DNA from 3 places in the Hydrogenophaga sp. GW101-3F08 genome. Region 3 is predicted to be linked to each of the others. Evidence: predicted binding sites of a transcription regulator. Region 3 holds the regulator's gene; each other region holds the start of a gene.
The links. Region 3 encodes FNR, which switches genes on or off when oxygen is low (the NO sensors DNR and NnrR bind a similar motif). Its sites were predicted from a motif close to TTGATNNNNATCAA; they were not measured.
Positions count from the first base shown of each region.

Region 1: the regulator FNR is predicted to act here: its motif matches at 3,747-3,760, upstream of AC07YZ_RS15930 (DUF3149 domain-containing protein).
Region 2: the regulator FNR is predicted to act here: its motif matches at 2,731-2,744, upstream of AC07YZ_RS22890 (TraR/DksA family transcriptional regulator).

Region 1 covers NZ_JBWKZP010000006.1:49,193-55,899, forward strand. Annotated here, with positions in the region: gene AC07YZ_RS15905 (cytochrome b) at 1-85, opposite strand, end outside; gene petA (ubiquinol-cytochrome c reductase iron-sulfur subunit) at 135-743, opposite strand; gene mscL (large conductance mechanosensitive channel protein MscL) at 1,002-1,430, shown strand; gene pdxA (4-hydroxythreonine-4-phosphate dehydrogenase PdxA) at 1,494-2,570, opposite strand; gene AC07YZ_RS15925 (Nif3-like dinuclear metal center hexameric protein) at 2,579-3,385, opposite strand; gene AC07YZ_RS15930 (DUF3149 domain-containing protein) at 3,546-3,686, opposite strand; gene AC07YZ_RS15935 (Do family serine endopeptidase) at 3,880-5,037, shown strand; gene tatC (twin-arginine translocase subunit TatC) at 5,097-5,888, opposite strand; gene tatB (Sec-independent protein translocase protein TatB) at 5,888-6,388, opposite strand; gene tatA (Sec-independent protein translocase subunit TatA) at 6,483-6,707, opposite strand, start outside.
Region 2 covers NZ_JBWKZP010000012.1:61,089-67,795, forward strand. Annotated here, with positions in the region: gene AC07YZ_RS22875 (ABC transporter substrate-binding protein) at 1-1,104, opposite strand, end outside; gene AC07YZ_RS22880 (VOC family protein) at 1,280-1,723, opposite strand; gene AC07YZ_RS22885 (hypothetical protein) at 1,774-2,223, opposite strand; gene AC07YZ_RS22890 (TraR/DksA family transcriptional regulator) at 2,278-2,637, opposite strand; gene AC07YZ_RS22895 (enoyl-CoA hydratase/isomerase family protein) at 2,904-3,743, shown strand; gene AC07YZ_RS22900 (PhaM family polyhydroxyalkanoate granule multifunctional regulatory protein) at 3,778-4,902, shown strand; gene AC07YZ_RS22905 (FIST signal transduction protein) at 4,946-6,250, shown strand; gene AC07YZ_RS22910 (MFS transporter) at 6,381-6,707, opposite strand, start outside.
Region 3 covers NZ_JBWKZP010000002.1:799,639-806,345, reverse strand. Annotated here, with positions in the region: gene aceA (isocitrate lyase) at 1-19, opposite strand, end outside; partial or broken gene AC07YZ_RS09405 (IS3 family transposase) at 399-520, opposite strand; gene AC07YZ_RS09400 (sulfite exporter TauE/SafE family protein) at 694-1,353, opposite strand; gene hemN (oxygen-independent coproporphyrinogen III oxidase) at 1,426-2,805, opposite strand; gene fnr (fumarate/nitrate reduction transcriptional regulator Fnr) at 2,985-3,704, shown strand; gene AC07YZ_RS09385 (hypothetical protein) at 3,804-4,097, opposite strand; gene AC07YZ_RS09380 (nitrogen fixation protein FixH) at 4,175-4,471, opposite strand; gene ccoG (cytochrome c oxidase accessory protein CcoG) at 4,514-5,980, opposite strand; gene ccoP (cytochrome-c oxidase, cbb3-type subunit III) at 6,051-6,707, opposite strand, start outside.

The DNA of each region.
Region 1 (6,707 bases), on a different contig from region 3:
TGGAGAGCGGGAACCGGTTGTCAACCCAATTCAGTGCCTTTTGGCCCAGGGGTGCGTCGGGGGAGATTTCTTTGAATTCAGCCATGGAATGCCTCTGTGGTCAGTAGACTGCGTGCACTGTGCGGTGCAGCGGGTCAGGCTTTTTTCTCTTCGCCGACCAACAGGGTGGTGTCGGACAGGTAGTAGTGCGGGGGAACTTCGAGGTTGTCCGGCGCTGGCTTGTTCTTGAAAACACGCCCGGCCACATCGAACGTGGAACCGTGGCAGGCACAAAGGAAACCGCCCTGCCAGTTATCCGGCAGAGAAGGCTGGGGACCGGGGGTGAACTTGTCACCAGGGGAACAGCCCAGGTGGGTGCAGATGCCCACGGCAACCAGCACTTCGGGTTTGATGGAGCGATGGCGGTTTTTCGCGTACTCAGGCGTGGGGTAGGTCTTGCGATCCGAGTTCGGATCAGCCAATTGATCTTCCTGCTTTTCCAGTGCCGCCAGTTGCTCGGGGGTACGCCGCATGATCCACACCGGCTTGCCGCGCCACTCGACCACCCGCTTTTCACCAGGCTGCAGAGTGGAGATATCCACCTCGATCGCGGCGCCGGCCGCTTTGGCCCGCTCGGACGGCTGAAAACTGCTCACGAAGGGAACGGCGACCGCGGCTGCACCCACGCCACCCATGGCGCAGGATGTGATCAGCCAGGTTCGGCGGCTGCTATCGACGGTCGCATCGACGGTTGCTTCACTCATGGGGATCTTTCAATCAGTTTCGAGGGGGATACTAGGGACAACCCGGCATTGTACTGGAGCTCATGGCCCCCACTTTGGCTTGCCGAGGCGGCCCACCAGACATTGTCACAAGCCATGCCGCGCGCGCATTTGACTTTCGTCAGCCAACCAAAATACTCCGGTCGCGTGCGTGAGAATCGCTGTTGGCACCGGCAATACAGGCCTTTGCGCTCAGGCCGACTTCATGACAACCAACCCAATACGATCCGGAGGACCCCCATGGGCATGATGCAAGAGTTCAAGGAGTTTGCCGTCAAGGGCAATGTGATCGACCTGGCGGTCGGTGTGATCATCGGTGGCGCCTTCGGCAAGATCGTGGGATCGCTGGTCGATGATGTGATCATGCCCATCGTCGGATCGATCTTCGGCAGCCTCGATTTCTCCAACCTGTACCTGGCTCTCGGCAAGGTTCCCGAGGGCACGGCACCGACGCTGGCCGCCATGAAAGCCGCCGGCATCCCTACGCTGGCCTATGGCAGCTTTATCAGCGTTGCGCTCAACTTCCTCATCCTGGCGTTCATCATCTTCATGATGGTCAAACAGATCAATCGCCTGAAGAAGACCGAAGCGCCCGCACCGGCGGCCCCCGCAGCACCGCCCGAAGATGTGTTGCTGCTGCGTGAAATCCGCGACAGCCTGAAAAAGTAGCTCGGCCGCCGTCCGAACGGCCGCATCCACTTTTGCGAATCGGGGGCGCCGTTGAGCGCAGATTCAGCGCCGCGTGGCCGACAGCGCCGCGTCGACAGCGGCCAGCAGACTCGCGGCGCTGGCTCGGCCCGTGCCGGCCAGGTCGAACGCGGTGCCGTGATCGGGGCTGGTGCGCACGAAAGGCAGCCCCAGCGTGGTGTTCACACCATGCTCCAGCCCCAGCAGCTTGACGGGAATCAGACCCTGGTCGTGGTACATCGCCAGCACCACATCGAATGCGCCCTGGCGTGCGCGCATGAAGACCGTGTCGGGCGCATATGGGCCACTCGCATCGATGCCCTCTTCCCGCGCCTGGCGCACCGCCGGCTCGATCACCTCGATTTCTTCAAGGCCAAACAAACCGCCCTCGCCGGCATGCGGGTTCAACCCCGCGACGGCGATCCGTGGATGGGGCCAGCCCACCGCGTTGAAATGACGATGGGTGATCCGAAGCGTTTGCAACACCTGATCCAGTGTCACGGCCTGCAGCGCCTGCCGCAGCGACACATGGATGCTGACCAGCACCGTGCGCAGGCCCGGGCAACTCAACATCATGCGAACGGGAAGCTCCGTCACACCCAGCCCCAGGTGCTCAGCCGCCAAGGCCTGCAGCATCTCGGTATGCCCAGGATGTGTCACACCGGCCGCGGCCAGCGCCTCCTTGTGAATCGGCGCGGTCACCAAGGCGCGGGCTCGGCCATCCAGCGCGGCTTGAGCGCCATAAAGAATGCAATCTGCCGCCGCCCGCCCAGCGGCTGCGCTGATGCATCCCAGCGGCACCGGCAGCGGCAGATCACATGCCTGCACCACCGCCATGCAACCCGGTGGCAGCTGGCCAAAGTCAGACACCTCGGCGAGTTGCGCCACCATCAACCGCCCGGCAACCGACTCCGAATCCGCCTGCACCAGACGGGCTGCGCGCCTGAGCGTCGCAACGTCACCCGCCACCACGACCTGCCGCAGCAACTCGGGACGCTCGTGAAATGCTTTGACGACGATTTCCGGACCGATGCCCGCCGGGTCGCCCATGGTCAGAATCACCGGTGATTCGACAGTGGTTGGCGCGCCGACCAAGGCGGCCGATGTGGGAAACGTGCTCATGGAACCGTTCAGGCAGGGTTGTCAATGTCGATGAATTCATGCGCCAGTCCCAGCTGGGCCGCCACATGGGCACCGACCGCGGGTGCGCCGTAACGTTCGGACGCGTGGTGTCCACAGGCCAGGTAAGCCACGCCGCATTCGCGAGCGTAGTGCGCCTGGGGTTCGGATATTTCGCCGGTGATGAACACATCAGCACCCGCCGCAATGGCGCTTTCGAAATAGCCTTGTGCGCCACCCGTGCACAAAGCCACATGTTCGATGGGGCGATCAGGCTCGGCCACCAACGTCACGGACCGCCCCAGCACGCGCCCGACATGGGCCGCCAAGGCGCCCGCAGAGGGTGCGGACCACCGCCCGATGAAGCCCAGCGACTGCTCACCGAAACGGCCACGCTCCCCCTCATACAAGTCAATGCCCAGCTGCCGCGCCAGCTGCGCGTTGTTGCCCAACGCCGCATGGCCGTCCAGCGGCAGGTGATAAGCATACAGGTTGATGTCATTCGCCAGCAGGCGCGATAGACGTTGCTTCATCCAGCCTGTCACCCGGCCATCTTGCCCACGCCAGAACAGCCCGTGGTGCACCAGGATGGCATCGGCCCCCGAACTCACGGCCGCGTCGATCAGCGCCCGACTGGCGGTCACACCAGTGACCAACTTGCGGATGTGGCCACGCCCTTCCACCTGCAGCCCGTTGGGGCCGTAATCGCGGTACAGCGCTGGTTGCAGCAGTGCGTCCAGCGCACCCAGCAACATTTCCCGCGTGACGGCGGGCGGTGGCAGCGGGCTCTGAGGGTCTTTGGGTGCGGAAAAACTCATGGGGAAAAACAGCCTTTGGAGGCAAATGGCATCGAACCCATAGGCCCGACGTGGCTCTGGCACAGAACCCCATTTTGACACCCGCCCCCTTGGGCCGCCCCCAGCCTCCCCCCACACAGCCGGTGGTGGTTGTCCACCGGACTATGGGGTCGTCGCACCCTCAGTGTTGGGCGCGCTCGCCTTCGTCCATCTTGCGCATGAAAAACCGGTAGAACCAGATCACCATGCCAATCATGAAGACGATGCCTGCAATGCTGAACAATCCATAGTCGGTTGAAAACAGGTCCACCAAGGCTTTCATCGCTTGCTCCATTTCTTCATTGAGGAGCGCCCATTGCACTGCGGCGGCATCACCGGTGCATTGACCTGCGTCAATTCACTTGAACTCCGCAGATCCGGAGGTATATGGGAGGCATATGCGGGACAATGACGAGGAATCTTCCGCTGTGAGCCCGGCATCCCGAGCACTCAAGAACCCTCAACCTCTATCTGACATGAAACGACTCTGGCTGGTTTTTGCCCAATCCGTGACCGTGCTGCTGGCCGCATTTTTCGTGATCGCCACGCTCAAACCCGACTGGCTGGATCGGCGCGCGCTCACCACGTCGGTGGTCCCGGTGCTGGAGTCCGCCACCCCGGCCACGGCCAACGAGAACATCGCAGCGAACGGCTTCAGAGCGGCCGCGCGCGCCGCGTCGCCCGCGGTGGTCAGCATCAACACCAGCAAGGCGCCTGAGAACAACCCGCAAGCCGCCGATCCATGGTTCCGCTTTTTCTTTGGTGACCAGAATCCATCACAGCCCCAGGCGGGGCTGGGCTCGGGGGTGATCGTCAGCCCCGCTGGCTACATCCTCACCAACAACCATGTGATCGAAGAAGCCGATGAAATCGAGGTGATTCTCAACGACGGTCGCAAGAGCGCGGCACAGGTCATTGGCACCGACCCCGAAACCGACCTGGCCATTCTCAAGGTCGACCTGAAGGACCTGCCCGTCATCACGCTGGGCGACTCGGACGCGCTGTCCATCGGCGACCAGGTGTTGGCCATCGGCAACCCCTTCGGGGTGGGCCAGACGGTGACCAGCGGCATCGTCAGCGCCCTGGGACGCACCCAGTTGGGCATCAACACCTTCGAGAACTTCATCCAGACCGATGCGGCCATCAACCCCGGCAATTCGGGTGGGGCGCTGGTGGACGTGAATGGGCATCTGATGGGGATCAACACCGCCATCTACTCGCGCTCGGGGGGGTCCATGGGCATCGGCTTCGCGATCCCCACCTCCACCGCGCGCAGCGTGCTGGACGCCATCGTGAAGGACGGTCAGGTCACTCGCGGCTGGATCGGCGTGGAACCCCAGGACCTCACCGCCGAATTGGCCGAAAGCTTTGGCATCGAGTCGGGCGTTGGCGTCATCATCACCGGCGTGCTGCAAAACGGTCCGGCCGCCAAGGCCGGCATCCGCCCGGGAGACGTGATCACCAGCGTGGCCGGACGCAGCGTGGGGAACGTGGCACAGCTGTTGTCCGCCGTGGCCGCCCTGACACCGGGGCAGGCCGCGACACTGGATGTGGTGCGCAAGGATGGCAAGACCCGGATCGACGTCATACCAGGCAAGCGAACGCAACAACCCACCGTGCAGGAACAGCGCTGAAATTCACGTGCGCCGCGATTGGACAAGACCCGCCGAGCCTTGTGCGCGGCGGGTTCGCCTTATTTGGCGGCGTCCTCGGCCGTCTGCTCAGGGGCCGCTGTGCTCTTGATGAACCATTGCGCCCCCCAGATGCCCACCTCATACAGCAGGCACATGGGGCCGGCCAGGGCGAGTTGAGAGATCACATCGGGCGGCGTGACCACAGCCGCGATGATGAACGCCACGACGATGAAATAGCCCCGGAATTCCTTGAGCTGCTTCACCGAGACCATGTTCATCTTGACCAGCAGCACCACCACGATAGGCACCTGGAACGCCAGACCGAACGCCAGGTAAAGCGAAAGAATGGCTTCGACATACGACGCAATGTCGGGGGTCGCGGCCACACTGGCGGGCGTGAACTGCTGGATGAAGCCAAACATCTTGTCGAGCACGAAAAACTGCACGAACGCAATACCGACATAGGCCAGCAAGCTGCCCAGAACGATCAGCGGCACGGCAAACCGCTTCTCATGGCTGTATAGGCCAGGCGCCACAAAGGCCCAGATCTGGTACATCCACCATGGCAGCGACAGCAGCAGGGCGGCCATGGCCAAGACCTTGATGGGCACGAAAAAAGGAGAGAAAACACCCACTGCGATCAACTTGGCATCGGGGGGCATGTGTGCCCGGATGGGCACCGCGATCAGATCGATCAAACCGCTGGGGCCGGGCCAGATCGCCAGCAAGGCCATGCAGATACCCAGCCCCGCCATCCCGTAGAGCAGGCGATCTCGCAACTCCATGAGATGCTGGACAAACGGCTGCTCGGTACCGGCGAGTTCGTCGGTGGAATCTTTGGGATCGGACATCAGCGGGGAGCGGAGGAAGAGCGGGGCCGGAAACGGGCCACGCGGGCCGCACCGGACTGGGTTCGGGTACGCACGCCGGTGCGCGCCTTGAACCATTGGGGCATGGCGTTCTGTTTGATGCGCCAGTTCTTTTTCGGATGTTTGTAAACCGGGTACAGCGAAGACCCGATGGAGCCCATGGCGTCATGACTGTCCGAACCGTAGGACGTGCCGTCCAGGCCGGCGGTGGCTTCGGACCAGGATTTTTCGAAGTCGCTGGCGCCGCTCTGCACCGAAGTTTCCACATCGCGGGCGGCGCTCTCCACCGAGTCCTTCATTTTCTTGAGCTCTTCGAGCTCCATGGACCGGCTGACCTCGGCCTTCACGTCGGACACGTAGCGCTGCGCCTTGCCCAGCAAGGCGCCCACGGTGCGCGCCACGCGCGGCAATTTTTCCGGGCCGATGACGATCAACGCCACCGCCCCAATCAGAGCGAGTTTCGAAATGCCCAGATCAATCATGTATCAGCCATCCTGCGGGCAAGGTCGGGCATTGGAATCAAGCCCAGTGGTCGCCGGGGCAATGCGCACGGGCTGCGCCGGCGGGCTCAGAAGCTCAGCTTTTCTGCTTGGCTTCAACGTCGATGGTGTTTTTGTCGGTGCGGGTGTCCTGCGTCACCTGACCGGCAGGCGCGGACGTGGCATCCGCCGCGCTTTGACCACCTTCCTTCATGCCATCCTTGAAGCCCTTGACGGCGCCGCCCAGATCCGAACCGATGTTTTTGAGCTTTTTGGTGCCAAAAACCATCACAACGATCAGCAGCACGATCAACCAGTGCCA
Region 2 (6,707 bases), on a different contig from region 3:
TGCCACGTGGTTGTCGGGGCCGAACGACACGTTGAACCCGCCCATGGACAGGTCGCGGATGCTCTCCAGTCCCTCGATCAGGCTGTTGCGGGTTGGCCGGCCCGCACCGCCGCGGCGCAGGCCTTCGGTGAACAGCTTAGCCGCCATGAAGCCTTCCATGCTGGAGAAGTTGGGCTGCACCTTGTTGCCGCCCTGGGCGATCATCGCCAGAAACTCGCGCGTCAGCGGCCGGGCCGAGCTGTACGGCGAAGGCACCACCTGCGTGACCGCCACGCCGGCGCCTTCTTTGCCCAAGGTATCGGCCAGCGCCTGCGTGCCCACGAACGACACGTTGTAGAAGCTGCCGCCGTAGCCCGCCTTGCGCGCGGCGCGGATGTAGGCGGCGCAGGACGCGTAGGCGCTGATCTGCACCACCGCGTCGGGCTGGGCCGCGTTGATGGTGTTCACCGCGCTGGCCACGTCGACCGAGTTGCGCTCCACGGTGGCGGTGGCCACCGGCTTGAGGGACTGGGCTTCCAGTGCCAGGTTCACGCCGCTCAGGCCGGCCTTGCCATAGGCATCGTTCTGGTAGAACACCGCGATCTTCTTCAGACCCAGGTTGGTGAGCTGGCGCACGATCAGTGCGGTTTCGTCGTTGTACGAGGCCCGCATGTGAAACGCCATGCGGTTGAACGGCTGGCGCAGCCCCATGGCGCCGGTGAACGGGGCGAAGAATGGGGTCTGGGCCTTGATCGCCAGCGGCAGCGCCACCACGCTGGTGGGCGTGCCGATGTAGCCAAACAGCGCGAACACCTCGTCGTCCAGCAGCTTGCGCGTGTTCTCCGCACAGCGGTCGGGCTCGTAGCCGTCATCGAGCTGGCGCAACTCGATCTGGGTCTGGTTCACGCCCCCCTGGGCATTGAGCTGGTCGAAGTACAGCTTGGCACCGGCATGGAACTGGATGCCCAACTGGGCGGCCGCGCCGGTGAACGCGGCCGACTGGCCCAGCACCACCCGGTTGCCCGACTGGGCTCTCAAGGCGGGTGTGCCCAGCACGGCTGCGCCGGCGATCAGGCCGCTGAAAGTGCGTCGCGAAAGACCGGAGGAGGAAGAGGATGAACGCATGATGGCTTGGTGGGGAAATGGGGGTGTTTGGGGATGCAGGCTCGGGCGCTGGGTGCGCGCCTCTTGAGCGACGTTCAGGGGGTCGATGCTACCGGCCAACCGACGCGCGTGTGGCGACGTCTGGCGCCGCGAACGGGCCGCTCATCGACCCACCGCATCGGTACCCGCGCCGCCATCATTGGGCATACACCTGCGTGAGCGAGGCAAAACCCTTGATCTCGATAGGGTTGCCGAACGGGTCGCAGAAGAACATCGTCCACTGCTCCCCCGGCTGGCCTTCAAAACGGACCTGCGGGCGCAGCACGAAGTCCGTGCCCACGCGCTCCAGCCGCTCGGCCAGCGCCCGCCAGTCGGGCAGCAACAGCACCAGACCAAAGTGCGGCATGGGCACCAGGTGGTCGCCCACGCGGCCTGTGCGTGTGGTCTTGAAGGGCTCGCCCAGGTGCAGCGAGATCTGATGGCTGAAGAAGTCGAAGTCCACCCAGGTGTCGGTGCTTCGGCCTTCGGCGCAACCCAGCACGCCACCGTAGAAGCGGCGTGCCTCGTCCAGGTCGGTGACGTGAAACGCCAGGTGGAACAGGCTTCGGGCGGGAAGGGTCTGAGGGCTGTGGGTCGGCATCCGGGCAGGATAGCAAACCCCCCGTGAATGTGCAGCGCCGCCGCCGCGGCTCAGCGCTGCGTGGGGTCGCCGGCGTTCTGGTCGTGCTTCAGGAAATACTGGCGCGCCATGGCCACCAGCTGGCGGTCGGTGGGGTGGTCGGCGGAGACCACATCGACGATGGCGCTGGCGATGTCCTTTTCGTGGTGCTGGCAATGGGTGCGGAACTCGTCCTTGGCCTGGGCCGGGCCGGTGACCAGAATCTCGCGCACGCCCTGGAGCGCCTGCGCGACCTCGTGGTAGAAGTTTTCGTCGGTCGAGCTGTGCCCGCCTTCGGGGGAGTGGTTGCCACTGGCCGCGGGGCCGCGACCGTGCATCAGCTGGTGCGAGCCCACGTGGCCACCGGTGGCTTTGTGGTGCGAGCGGGACTTGATGCTCTCGGACTCGACATGCTCACGATCGAACTTCAACACGTGGGCCTCGCGGCGGTCCATCCAGACGACGGCGTGAAAAGTGGGCATGGGAAACCTCCTGAACAAATGAAAGCAATGGGCCGCGGGTCGGTGCGGTCGGGGTCAGGCCTGCTCGGCCTTCTCCTGGCAGGCGACGCAGCGCAACGCGGTCGGGTTGGCGTGCAGCCGTGCGGTGGCGATGGCGACGCCGCAGTCGATGCACAGACCGTAGCTGCCGTCGGCGATGCGTTTGAGCGCCTCGTCGATGGCCACCAGTTCGGCGGACTCGCGTTCCTCCAGCCCGAAGGCCAGGTCGCGCTCGGTCTCGGCCCGCGCCCAGTCATCGCTGCTGGCCTCGCGGGCGTCCGCGGCCGCCTCGGCGCGGCCAATCTTGCCGCCGCGCTGCCCACGCAACTGGCCCAGCAACTCGGTGCGCATCTCGCGCAGCTGGTTGGCGAAAGTGTCGGAAACGTTCTGACTCATGCAAGCTCTCCTCGTGGTTCTCGGAAGCGCTCCGGGCGATGGCTCGCGACGGCGCCATGACAGACATACTGCGCCTGTACCGTGACAGGGGCGTTGACACACGTCAAGTCCCACCTGATGGGACGCGGTTTTGGCCCGCGCCCCAGCGCCATGCCGTGGCGCGGATTTCCGGCGAATCGGGCCGGTTCGGCCGGTCAAACGGGGCAGAATCGCCCGATCATTCCACCCAGATCCCGGGGCGTCAGACCCCGGCAACGGAGACCAGCATGACCCCTGTGGACTACAGCCGCTACCAGACCCTCGCCATCACCCGTCGTGGCCCGCCCGTGGAGGGCGTGCCCTCGGTGCTCGACATCCAGATGCGCGCCGACGGCCCGGGGGGCAATGGCAAGCTGCCCACCGCCGGCCACGAAGGCCACTGGGAACTGAGCGAGATCTGGCGCGATGTGGGGCGCGACGACAGCGTGCGCTGCGCCGTGCTGCGCGGCAGCGGCCTGGGTTTTTCGGGCGGCGGCGATCTGGCGCTGGTGCAGGACATGGCGAGCGACTTCGGGGTGCGCACCCGCGTCTGGAAAGAAGCGCGCGACCTGGTCTACAACGTGATCAATTGCGACAAGCCCATCGTCAGCGCCATGCACGGCCCGGCCGTGGGCGCGGGCCTGGTGGCCGGCCTGCTGGCCGACATCTCCATCGCCGCGAAGTCCGCCAAGATCGTCGATGGCCACACCCGCCTGGGCGTGGCGGCCGGCGACCACGCCGCCATCGTCTGGCCGCTGCTCTGCGGCCTGGCCAAGGCCAAGTACTACCTGATGCTGTGCGACCCCATCAGCGGCGAAGAGGCCGAACGCATCGGCCTGGTGTCGCTCGCGGTGGACGATGAAGCCCTGCTCGACAAGGCCTATGAAGTGGCCGACCGTCTGGCCAGCGGCAGCCAGACCGCGATCCGCTGGACCAAGTATTCGCTCAACAACTGGCTGCGCCAGGCCGGCCCGGCGTTCGACACCTCGCTGGCCCTGGAATTCATGGGTTTTGGGGGCCCCGACGTGCACGAAGGTGTGGCATCCTTGCGGGAACGGCGCGCGCCCCGCTACGGCGTGGACGGCTGAGAGCCACCGCGGAACGACCCATCAGGAGACCTTCATGAGCGACACATCGGGCAGCGGTTTCGGCAAATTCGTGCCGGGCTTTGAGTTCCTGCAGAACCTCGCCGGCCAGGCCGCCGGGGGCGTGGCACAAGGCATCGGCAACAGCATTCCGCAGTTGCCCAACCTGGGCAACTGGGTGGCTCCCACCTTCAACGTGGAGGACCTGGAAAAACGCATCGAAGAGCTCAAGGCCGTGCACTTCTGGCTCGACCAGAATTCCAAGGCGCTGGGGGCGACCATCCAGGCGCTGGAGGTGCAGAAGATGACCCTGGCCACGCTGAAGAACATGAACTTCAGCCTGGGCGACGTGGCCAACGCGCTCAAGATCAAGGCCGCCGACACCGTGGCCAGCTTCACCGGTGGCGCGCCCGCCGCCGCCCCCGCCCACACCGCCTTCGCCGGTCTCGAGATCCCGCCCCGCACCTACGGCAGCCCCCCGCCCGCCGAGGCGGGGGCGGATGGTGCCGACGAAACCACCGACGACGAGGACGAGGAAGACCACGAACCGGCGCCTCCGCCCGCGGCCCGGCCCCGCAAGACCCGGGCGCGACCGACCGCCGCCGCCCAGGCCACCGCGCCCGCGGGCGGCGTGGTGGACCCCATGCAGTGGTGGGGCGCCCTGTCGCAGCAGTTCCAGACCATCGCGGCCAGCGCGCTGAAAGACGTGGCCAAACAGACCGCGCTCGACACCACCCGTCAGGTGGCCAGCGGCCTGACCGAGCAGGCCGTCAAGACCGCCACCGGCGTGGCCGGCAAGGTCACGCGCGGCCTGGGCCAGGCGGCGGCGCGGGCCGTGACCGGGCGCAAGAGCACGCCCCAGCCGGCGGCGAAGAAAACCGCTCCCCGCAAAGCCACCCCCGCGCCCGTGGCCAGGAAAGCATCCGCGCGCACGCGCACCGCCGCGGCACCGGCTGCCCGCTCGGCGCCGGTCCAGCCGCTGTCCGCGGGCGACTGGCCGCTGCCCACCTCGTTCTTCCCCATGACCGGCTTCCAGCCGGCCCCGCCCGCCCAGGCCCCCACCACCCGCACGGTCGCGAAGAAGGCGAAGGCGGCGCCCCCGAAAGCGACGGCCAAAAAAGCCGCCACCGGCAAGGCCGCGCGCGGCGCACGCCGACGCTGATCGGGCGGACTGAACCCGGCGCCAGCGGCGTGGTCCATACCCCATGAAACTCTTTCCCTACGCCCACGCCACCCACCCCCAATGGCGCATGGCCGCCGCCCTGGTGCTGGCGCAGCTGCGCGCGCAGATGGCGCTGCCCGACCACGCCAAGGCGCCTGCGCTGGCGCTGCTTTACATCACCGACCACTACGCCAGCGAGGCCCGGGCCATCCTGGAGCACCTCAGCGCCGAGCTGCCCGAGGTGACCGACTGGGCCGGCACGGTGGGCGTGGGGGTGTCGGCCAACAACGTCGAGTACTTCGACGAACCCGCGCTGGCCGTGATGCTGTGCGACCTCAGCCCCGACCAGTACCGCGTGTTCAGCGGCGTGGCCCCGCTCTCGGCCAGCGGGCGCGAGCCGGGGGCCGACGGCTTCGTGGCCCACACCGCGCTGGTGCACGCCGACAGCGGCACCCCCGAGCTGGCCGAGCTGATCGCCGAGGTGGCCGAGCGCACCGCCAGCGGGTATCTGTTCGGCGGTCTGGCGGGCAGCCGCGACGCCAGCGTGCAGTTCGCCTTCAGCAGCGCGGGCAATCTGCGCGGCCATGGCGCGGCCAGTGGCGTGTTTCACGGTGGTCTGAGCGGCGTGGCCTTCGGGCCCGACGTGGGTCTGGTGTCTCGCGTCACGCAGGGCGCGCAACCGGTGGACCGGGAGCGCGGCATCAGCGCCATCGAAGGCAACCTCGTGCTCTCGCTCGACGGCGAGCCGGCGCTGGACGTGTTGCTGCGCTCCCTGGACATCACGCTGGAGCGGCCGCAGGAAGCCATCGACCGGCTGCGCACCACCCTGGTGGGCCTCACCCTGCCGCAGCAGCGGCTGGCCGACGCCGCCGGCCCGCGCGAGCGCCAGGCGCGTGGCCAGTTCGGCCCCGAAGTCCTGGTGCGCCACATCATCGGTCTGGACCCAGGGCGCCGGGGCATCGCCATTGCCGACACGCCGCCCCCGGGCACGCGGCTGGCGCTGTGCGAACGCAACGCGCAGGCCGCGCGCGCCGACCTCACGCGGGTGTGCGCGGAGATCCGCGAGGAACTCGAACCCGAAGAACTCAGCCTGCCGGTGGCCACGGCGCTGGCGGCCCACGAGCTGGAGACCGCGCCCCACCCGGCGCGTCGCATCGCCGGCGCGGTGTACGTGAGCTGCGCCGGCCGGGGTGGCCCGCACTTTGGCGCCCCCAGCGCCGAGCTGCAGATCGTGCGCCGGGCCCTGGGCGACGTGCCCCTGGTCGGCTTTTTCGCCGGCGGCGAAATCGCGCACCACAGGCTCTACGGCTACACCGGCGTGCTGACCGTGTTCACCATGCCCGCGTAGAACGACACCCCCGCAGCGCTTCGCGCTACCCCCTCAGGGGGGCGGCACTGGCCGTCCGGCAAAGCCGGCCCGGCGGCGGTGCCCTTGGGTTGGACCGTTTCTGCATGGCGGTCACGCGGACGGCAAACGCTCAGGCAGTAACAACCCCAGCCCGTGCTTGGCCGGCACCCGTGCCACGGGCCCGCTTGAGCAGGAACAGCACGATGCCGATGTTGAGCAGGTTGAAGGCGATGCCGTTGAGGAACGCCGCCTGGTAGGAACCGGTCAGGTCGAAGATCGCGCCCGACATCCAGCCGCCCAGCGCCATGCCAAACAGCGTGGCCATCAGCACCGTGCCCACGCGCGCGCCGGCCTGGGCGGGCGAGAAGTGTTCGCGCACGATCAGCGCGTAGCTCGGCACGATGCCGCCCTGGAACAGGCCGAACAGGCCCGAGATCAGGTACAGCGGCACCAGGCC
Region 3 (6,707 bases):
CGTTGAGGGATTGGGGCATGTGTTCACTCCATGAGGTTGATTGAAAGGGGTCGGCGGGTGCGTTCGAGAACGCGATGCCGGTGAAGAGACTTTAAGTCTTATAGAAGACTTTGAAAATCTCTTATGTCTTATATAAGACAAATATTTTTCTTTTTAAATTCAACAACTTTCTATCATAATTTCTCAATGCGAAAACATTTCTCTCGTATTGAGAAAATTTCTTGCGGCGCACCATTTCATGATTTCATATAGAGAAAATTGATTCTCTCATCCTGAGATGGTCAGAGTCCCTTCTTCTTTCTTTCAGGGTTCTGCTCTTGACAGGACATCGGATCCCTCGGCCCCCTGCGCGACCTATTCCGCACGCAACAAGCATCGGCGTGTTCCAAGCATGACGTGAGACGCTCGCGCTCGCCGCCGGTCAAGCCATCGCGCAGGCCGGCATCGATCTCTCCGCGCTTGCCCCATTCGAGCAAGTCCGCGACACGCAGCCAATATGGGCGGCCATCGATTCGACGGCCTCGCGGGCGGGTGTATTTACGTCATGCCCCATCAGCAATGATGGCCATTGCCGTGCCGTTCACGGGGGAACCACTGACTACATCACAGAAAATTGCGTTTGCCATCGCGCCCGACTCGGCCCGGTGTTGGCAACGCTTCCAGAACGATGAACTTAAGCGACCTGAAACAAAGTCAAGCGCACCACAGCCCTGTCGGATGCGTGATGCCCATCCACAGCGCCCAGCCAGACGTGGCCGCCAGCGCCAATCCAGCCAAACGGATTCCCCATGCGCCCGAGCGGCCACCACGCAGACGCAGCAGCAACCACGGTGCAGCGGTCAGCGAGACAGAGGTTCCAAGGGAGAACAGCGCCATGATGGCCGCGCCCTCCAGCGCATTGGCCGAGAGCGACGCCACCAACAGCGCCGAATACAACAGGCCACAAGGCATGAGTGCCCAGGCAACGCCCAGCACCACCGGAGCACGCTGCCCCAATGTGGTCAGTACGGGCCTGGCTTTGCGCCAGACGGTTTGCCCCAGATTTTCGATCCATGCCGGCTGGCGCGCCTGCCAGATCAGCACGGCCCCCAGCACCAACGCCCCGACATGAAACATGGTCCAGACCGGACGTATGGCGGTGGTATTCGTGCCCAACCATGCCAGCCCTTGCACCGAGCCGGCGGCAAAGGCACCGAACAAGGCATAGCCGACCATGCGACTGAGCTGGAACGTCCACAAGGCGCGCGTGCTCCGCTCACCAGCGGCACGACCGATGCCTGCGCAGGCCGCGCCACACATGGCGACGCAGTGGGGCCCGCCGGCCAGCCCCATGAAAAGGGCCGTGATCGCCATTGAAGTCTGCATGAGGGCACTGTAGCGCAGTCGGCAGCCCAGGGTGCTTCGGGCTTCGAGTCGAACAAGCGATCAGATGATCTTGGAGAAACGTGCCCGGTCCTGGTCCACCTGCAGGTTCTTGTCGAACACCATGGCAATGGCCCGCACCAAGAACCAGCCCGTGGCCGTCACCTGCACACCACTGTCGTCGATGGTGACCAGCCCATGTTCGGCCAACCCGGCCAGCGCCTCCAGTTCGCGCGCGAAGTACGTCTTGAAATCGATCAGGTGTCCAAGTTCGATCGACTCGTACTGGAGCTGCCCCTGGCACATGATGGACATGATCACCGACCGGCGCAGCAGATCATCGCGGGTCAAGGCCAACCCGCGCACGATCGGCAGTCGCCCCTGATCGAGCGCGTCGTAATACTCCTCCAGCGTCTTGGCGTTTTGGCTGTAGGTGGCACCAATGCGACCGATGGCCGAAACACCCAGCGCGATCAGGTCACAGTCTGGCTGGGTGCTGTAACCCTGGAAGTTTCGGTGCAAGCGCCCCTGCCGCTTGGCCACGGCCAGCGCATCGGTCGGCAAGGCAAAGTGATCCATGCCAACATAAACGTATCCAGCGCCCATCAGCGCATCGAGCGAGGCCGACAGCATGGACAGCTTGTCACCGCCGCTGGGAAGCTCCGCAGAGATGATGCGTCGCTGAGGCTTGAAACGCGAGGGCAGATGCGCATAGGCGTAGAGCGCAATGCGATCCGGGCGCAGGGCATTGACTTGCGCCAGCGTGCGGGAGAACGACTCGGGCGTCTGCAGAGGCAGGCCGTAAATCAGATCGACATTGACCGACTCAAACCCGATCTTGCGCGCCGTGTCCACCAGCGCGAACACCTGCTCGGCCGGCTGTACGCGGTGGACCGCCTTTTGCACAGCGGGGTCAAAGTCCTGCACGCCAAAGCTCAGGCGGTTGAAACCCAGTCTGGCCAGGGTCTGCAGGCGCTGGTCGGTGACGGTTCGGGGATCGACCTCGATCGAGTATTCGCCGCCTGGCACCAGTGTGAAGTTTCGCCGGATCATGGCCATGAGGTCTTCGAGTTCGGCGTCCGAGAGGAAAGTGGGTGTGCCGCCACCGAGGTGCAACTGTGAAACACTGTGCCCCTGACCGAAATGCTGGACCTGAAGATCGACTTCACGCGACAGGTAGCGCAGATACTCGGCGGCGCGCTCATGGTGCTTGGTGATGACCTTGTTGCAGGCGCAGTAGTAACAAACCGACTCGCAGAACGGGATGTGCACGTAGAGAGACAGGGGCAACGCCATCGACCCGGCCCGGCGTTGCTCCAGCGCCTGGACATAGTCCTGCTCGGTGAAGGCTTCAACGAAACGATCAGCGGTCGGATAAGAGGTGTAACGCGGTCCGGGGACGTCGAATCGCTTGAGCAATTCGTTGGAAATGGCATGACTCACAAACAATTCTCCAGTTCTTCAGCTTTACTGTGCATCATGCACAGGGCGAGCCCCTTGATCTTGATCAAGCCCACCCGTCATACTCGGGTTGACCCTGAGTTCCCGTCTCTGGAAACCGATGCTCGCTCGACAGGCTGCGGAACCATGGGGTAAGCTCGGGCTGCAATTCCGGGAAAAATATGGACGTTCATAGCATCAAAGTCGCCTGTTCAAGCTGCAACCTGCGCGAGTTGTGCTTACCCATGGGATTGAATTCCGAAGAGATGGACAAGCTCGACAGCGTGATTTCTTCGCGACGCAGGATCAAGCGCGGAGCGGCGCTGTTCAACACCGGTGACAAATTCACCTCGTTGTATGCGGTTCGTTCAGGTTTCTTCAAGACCTGTGTGACCACGGCTGACGGCCGGGACCAGGTCACGGGCTTCCAGATGACAGGCGAAATCATTGGTCTGGACGGCATCGTCAGTGACCACCATTCCTGCGATGCGATTGCGCTGGAGGACGCCGAGGTCTGCGTCATGCCGTTTGACGATGTCGAGCAGCTGTCGAGAGAGTTCACAACCCTGCAGCACCATGTGCACAAGATCATGAGCCGTGAGATCGTGCGCGATCACAGCGTCATGTTGTTGTTGGGCAGCATGAGGGCGGAAGAGCGGCTGGCCGCCTTCCTGCTCAATCTGGTACAGCGCCTGCATGCCCGAGGCTTCTCGCAGTCGGAGCTGATTCTTCGCATGACCCGGGAAGAAATCGGGAGCTACCTCGGCATGAAGCTTGAGACGGTGAGCCGCACGTTCTCGAAGTTCGTCGAGGAAGGCACGATCGAGGTCAAGCAACGCTACGTTCACATCAAGAACACCGACGCGCTCAAACAGATCGTCAACCCACAGTCCTGTCGCTGAACTCAGGCAGCGGCTTCTGGCCCGCATCCGGCATACCCCAAAAACCAAGCCCCGCCGAGACTGCTCGGGCGGGGCTTGATTTTTGAGCAACAAACTGCTTCAGGAACACGAACCGTTCTTGGCACAGTCGCGAGGTCGCTCCTCCAACGGAACGGGACAACGGTTGACCTCGAACGGGGACATGGACAAGAGCGCTGTGAGTGAGCTCGACACCATGGTCACCAGCCAGAAAACAAAGAAGGCCATCGTATAGACGGCCTGCCTGGACATCTCCAGCGGTTGCCCGAACCAGTGCAGATCACTGGGATCGACCATGGCAAACACGATCATCTCCAGTACGGCGGCCACCAGAAAAGCCGGCCATGCAATCCACATCCATCGCTGAGCCCACATTGTTTTGTCTCCTTGGGTTCTGTCGCTGACTCGGAGGTTGTCGTGATGCGCCTCACGAAGCTTTGATCATCACACACCTATTCGTCGGTTGGAACCACCGGTGAGGCCGCGTGATTGCGCGCCTGGTGGGCGGGCTGCAGCTGGATCAGCGCGTCAATGCGGGCCTGCCCTTGCAGCGACCGCGCGACCTGGAGGTTGCGCTCGTAGTCTTCCTTGTCGAGCACGGGATCGGCGCCCTTCACCGCAATGACGGCGGTGATGATGCTCGCGACCACCACCAGCAATGGTCCCCCCACCACCAGCCACATGTGGGGAACGCGCCACCAGGAGACAGAAGGCTTAGGGTCCGGATTTTTGAGGGTTGCGGTATTCATTGAAGACTCCAGAGTGGTCGGTGGATGGGCGACGTCCGCATTTCAGCGCGGGATAAGAAAGGCTGCTTTTTCGGTTACCTGGGATGCCTCATCCCCTGTGGACCGGATCTCGAAGTGGATCGGGTGGGACCCGCTGGGTGCCGTATCGGGTGGCACCTGCACCCGCAGCACCGCAGACCGGACTTCCGTGGGCAACACTTCAATCTCGGCTTCCGACGCGATGGTGATGCCCTGCAACCCCGACACGCTGATCACGTAGCGCTGCGTGCTTTCGGTCGCGTTCATGACCTGCAGCCTGAACACGTTTTCGATGCGCCCCTGCTCCACCATGCGAGCCAGCACGCCGCGATCACGAATGACGTCGACCTTGAGGGGGGTGCGCAAGAAGAGGCTGATCATCACGGCGAGGGTGATGGTCAGCAGAATGCCGGAATACACCAGGACCCGTGGGCGCATCGCGCGGCGGATCATCTGCCGGGTGCTCCACCCTTGCGCCATGCCATTTTGCGTGGAGTATTTGATGAGGCCACGTGGATAGCCCACCTTGTCCATCACCTCATCGCAGACATCGATGCAAGCCCCGCAACCGATGCACTCGTATTGCAGGCCTTTTCGAATGTCGATCCCGGTGGGACAGACCTGCACACACAAGGTGCAATCCACACACGCACCCAGGCCCAGGGCTTTCGGGTCCGCCTTCTTGGAACGCGGTCCACGCGGCTCACCACGTTTCTCGTCGTAAGTGACGATCATCGTGTCCTTGTCGAACATCGCGCTCTGGAAGCGCGCATAGGGGCACATGTACTTGCAGACCTGTTCGCGCATGAAGCCGGCATTGCCATAGGTGGCAAACCCGTAGAAGAAGATCCAGAAGGTTTGCCAAGGGCCGAGGGACGCCGCCAGGGACAGCGAGGTCAGCTCACGAATCGGCGTGAAGTAGCCCACGAACGTGAAGCCGGTCCAAAGGGCAAACAAGATCCAGAGCGCATGCTTGATCCACTTCTTGCTGAACTTGGCGGCCGACAGGGGTGACTGGTCGAGCCGCATGCGCGCGGACCGGTCACCTTCGACCTTTTTCTCGATCCACAGGAATATCTCTGTGTAGACCGTCTGTGGACAGGCGTAGCCGCACCACAGGCGCCCTGCCACGGCCGTGAACAGGAACAGTGCCAGCGCCGAAATGACCAACAGCCCCGTGAGGTAGATGAAGTCCTGCGGGTAGAGCACCAGGCCGAAAATGTAAAAGCGGCGCGCTTCGAGATCGAAGAGCACCGCTTGACGCGCATTCCACTCCAGCCAGGGCAAGCCGTAAAACACGATCTGCGTGATCCAGACCGCAATCCACCGCCATTTGGAAAACAGACCAGCGACCGAGCGCGGGTAAATTTTCTGGCGAGAAGCGTACAGAGAAACCATCACCTCGTCGCCGGCAGCATCTCCTTGCGATGGTTCCGGGGTGATGGGAATGATCGGTTTGCTGCTGCTGACGTCTGGCGTGGCGGAAGTCACGAGGAACCCGTGGTTGGTGAAAGAAAAAAGGCTGCGCGGTCAAAGCGACCACACAGCCTCCTCGGTTGCCTTAATTGGCGGGCTTGTTCGACATGCCCCAGACGTAGGACGCGAGCACGTTGATCTGCGCTTCGTTCAGCAAGGCCGACTGCCCGGGCATCTGGTTGGTGAATCCATTGTTCACAGCGCGGATGATGGCTTCTTCACCCCAGCCATGCAGCCACGTACCATCGGTCAGGTTGGCAGCACCCACCGCCGCCATCCCTTTGCCATCCATGCCGTGGCAGGCCGCACAGGCAGCGAACTTTTCTTTGCCCTGGGAGGCTCGCACGGAGTCGTGCGGACTGCCAGACAGGCTCAGCACGTAGTTCGCCACGTTGCGCACGTCTTCAGCACTGCCCACGGCAGCAGCCATCGGGGGCATGACACCGATACGGCCCTGAGCAATCGTCTTTTTGATGGTCGCATGGTCACCACCGCCCAGCCAGTCACCGTCGGTCAGGTTGGGAAAGCCCTTGGCTCCACGGGCATCAGAACCATGGCACTGGGCACAGTAGTTCATGAACAGACGCTCACCAATGGCCATGGCTTGCGCATCGCCAGCGATCTGCTCCGGGGTCATGCCGTTGAATTTGGCGTATATCGGGGCGATGGCCGCCTCCACCTTTGCAACCTCGGAGGTGTGCTGCCCCTGCGAACTCCAGCCCAGTACACCCTGGAATTTGCC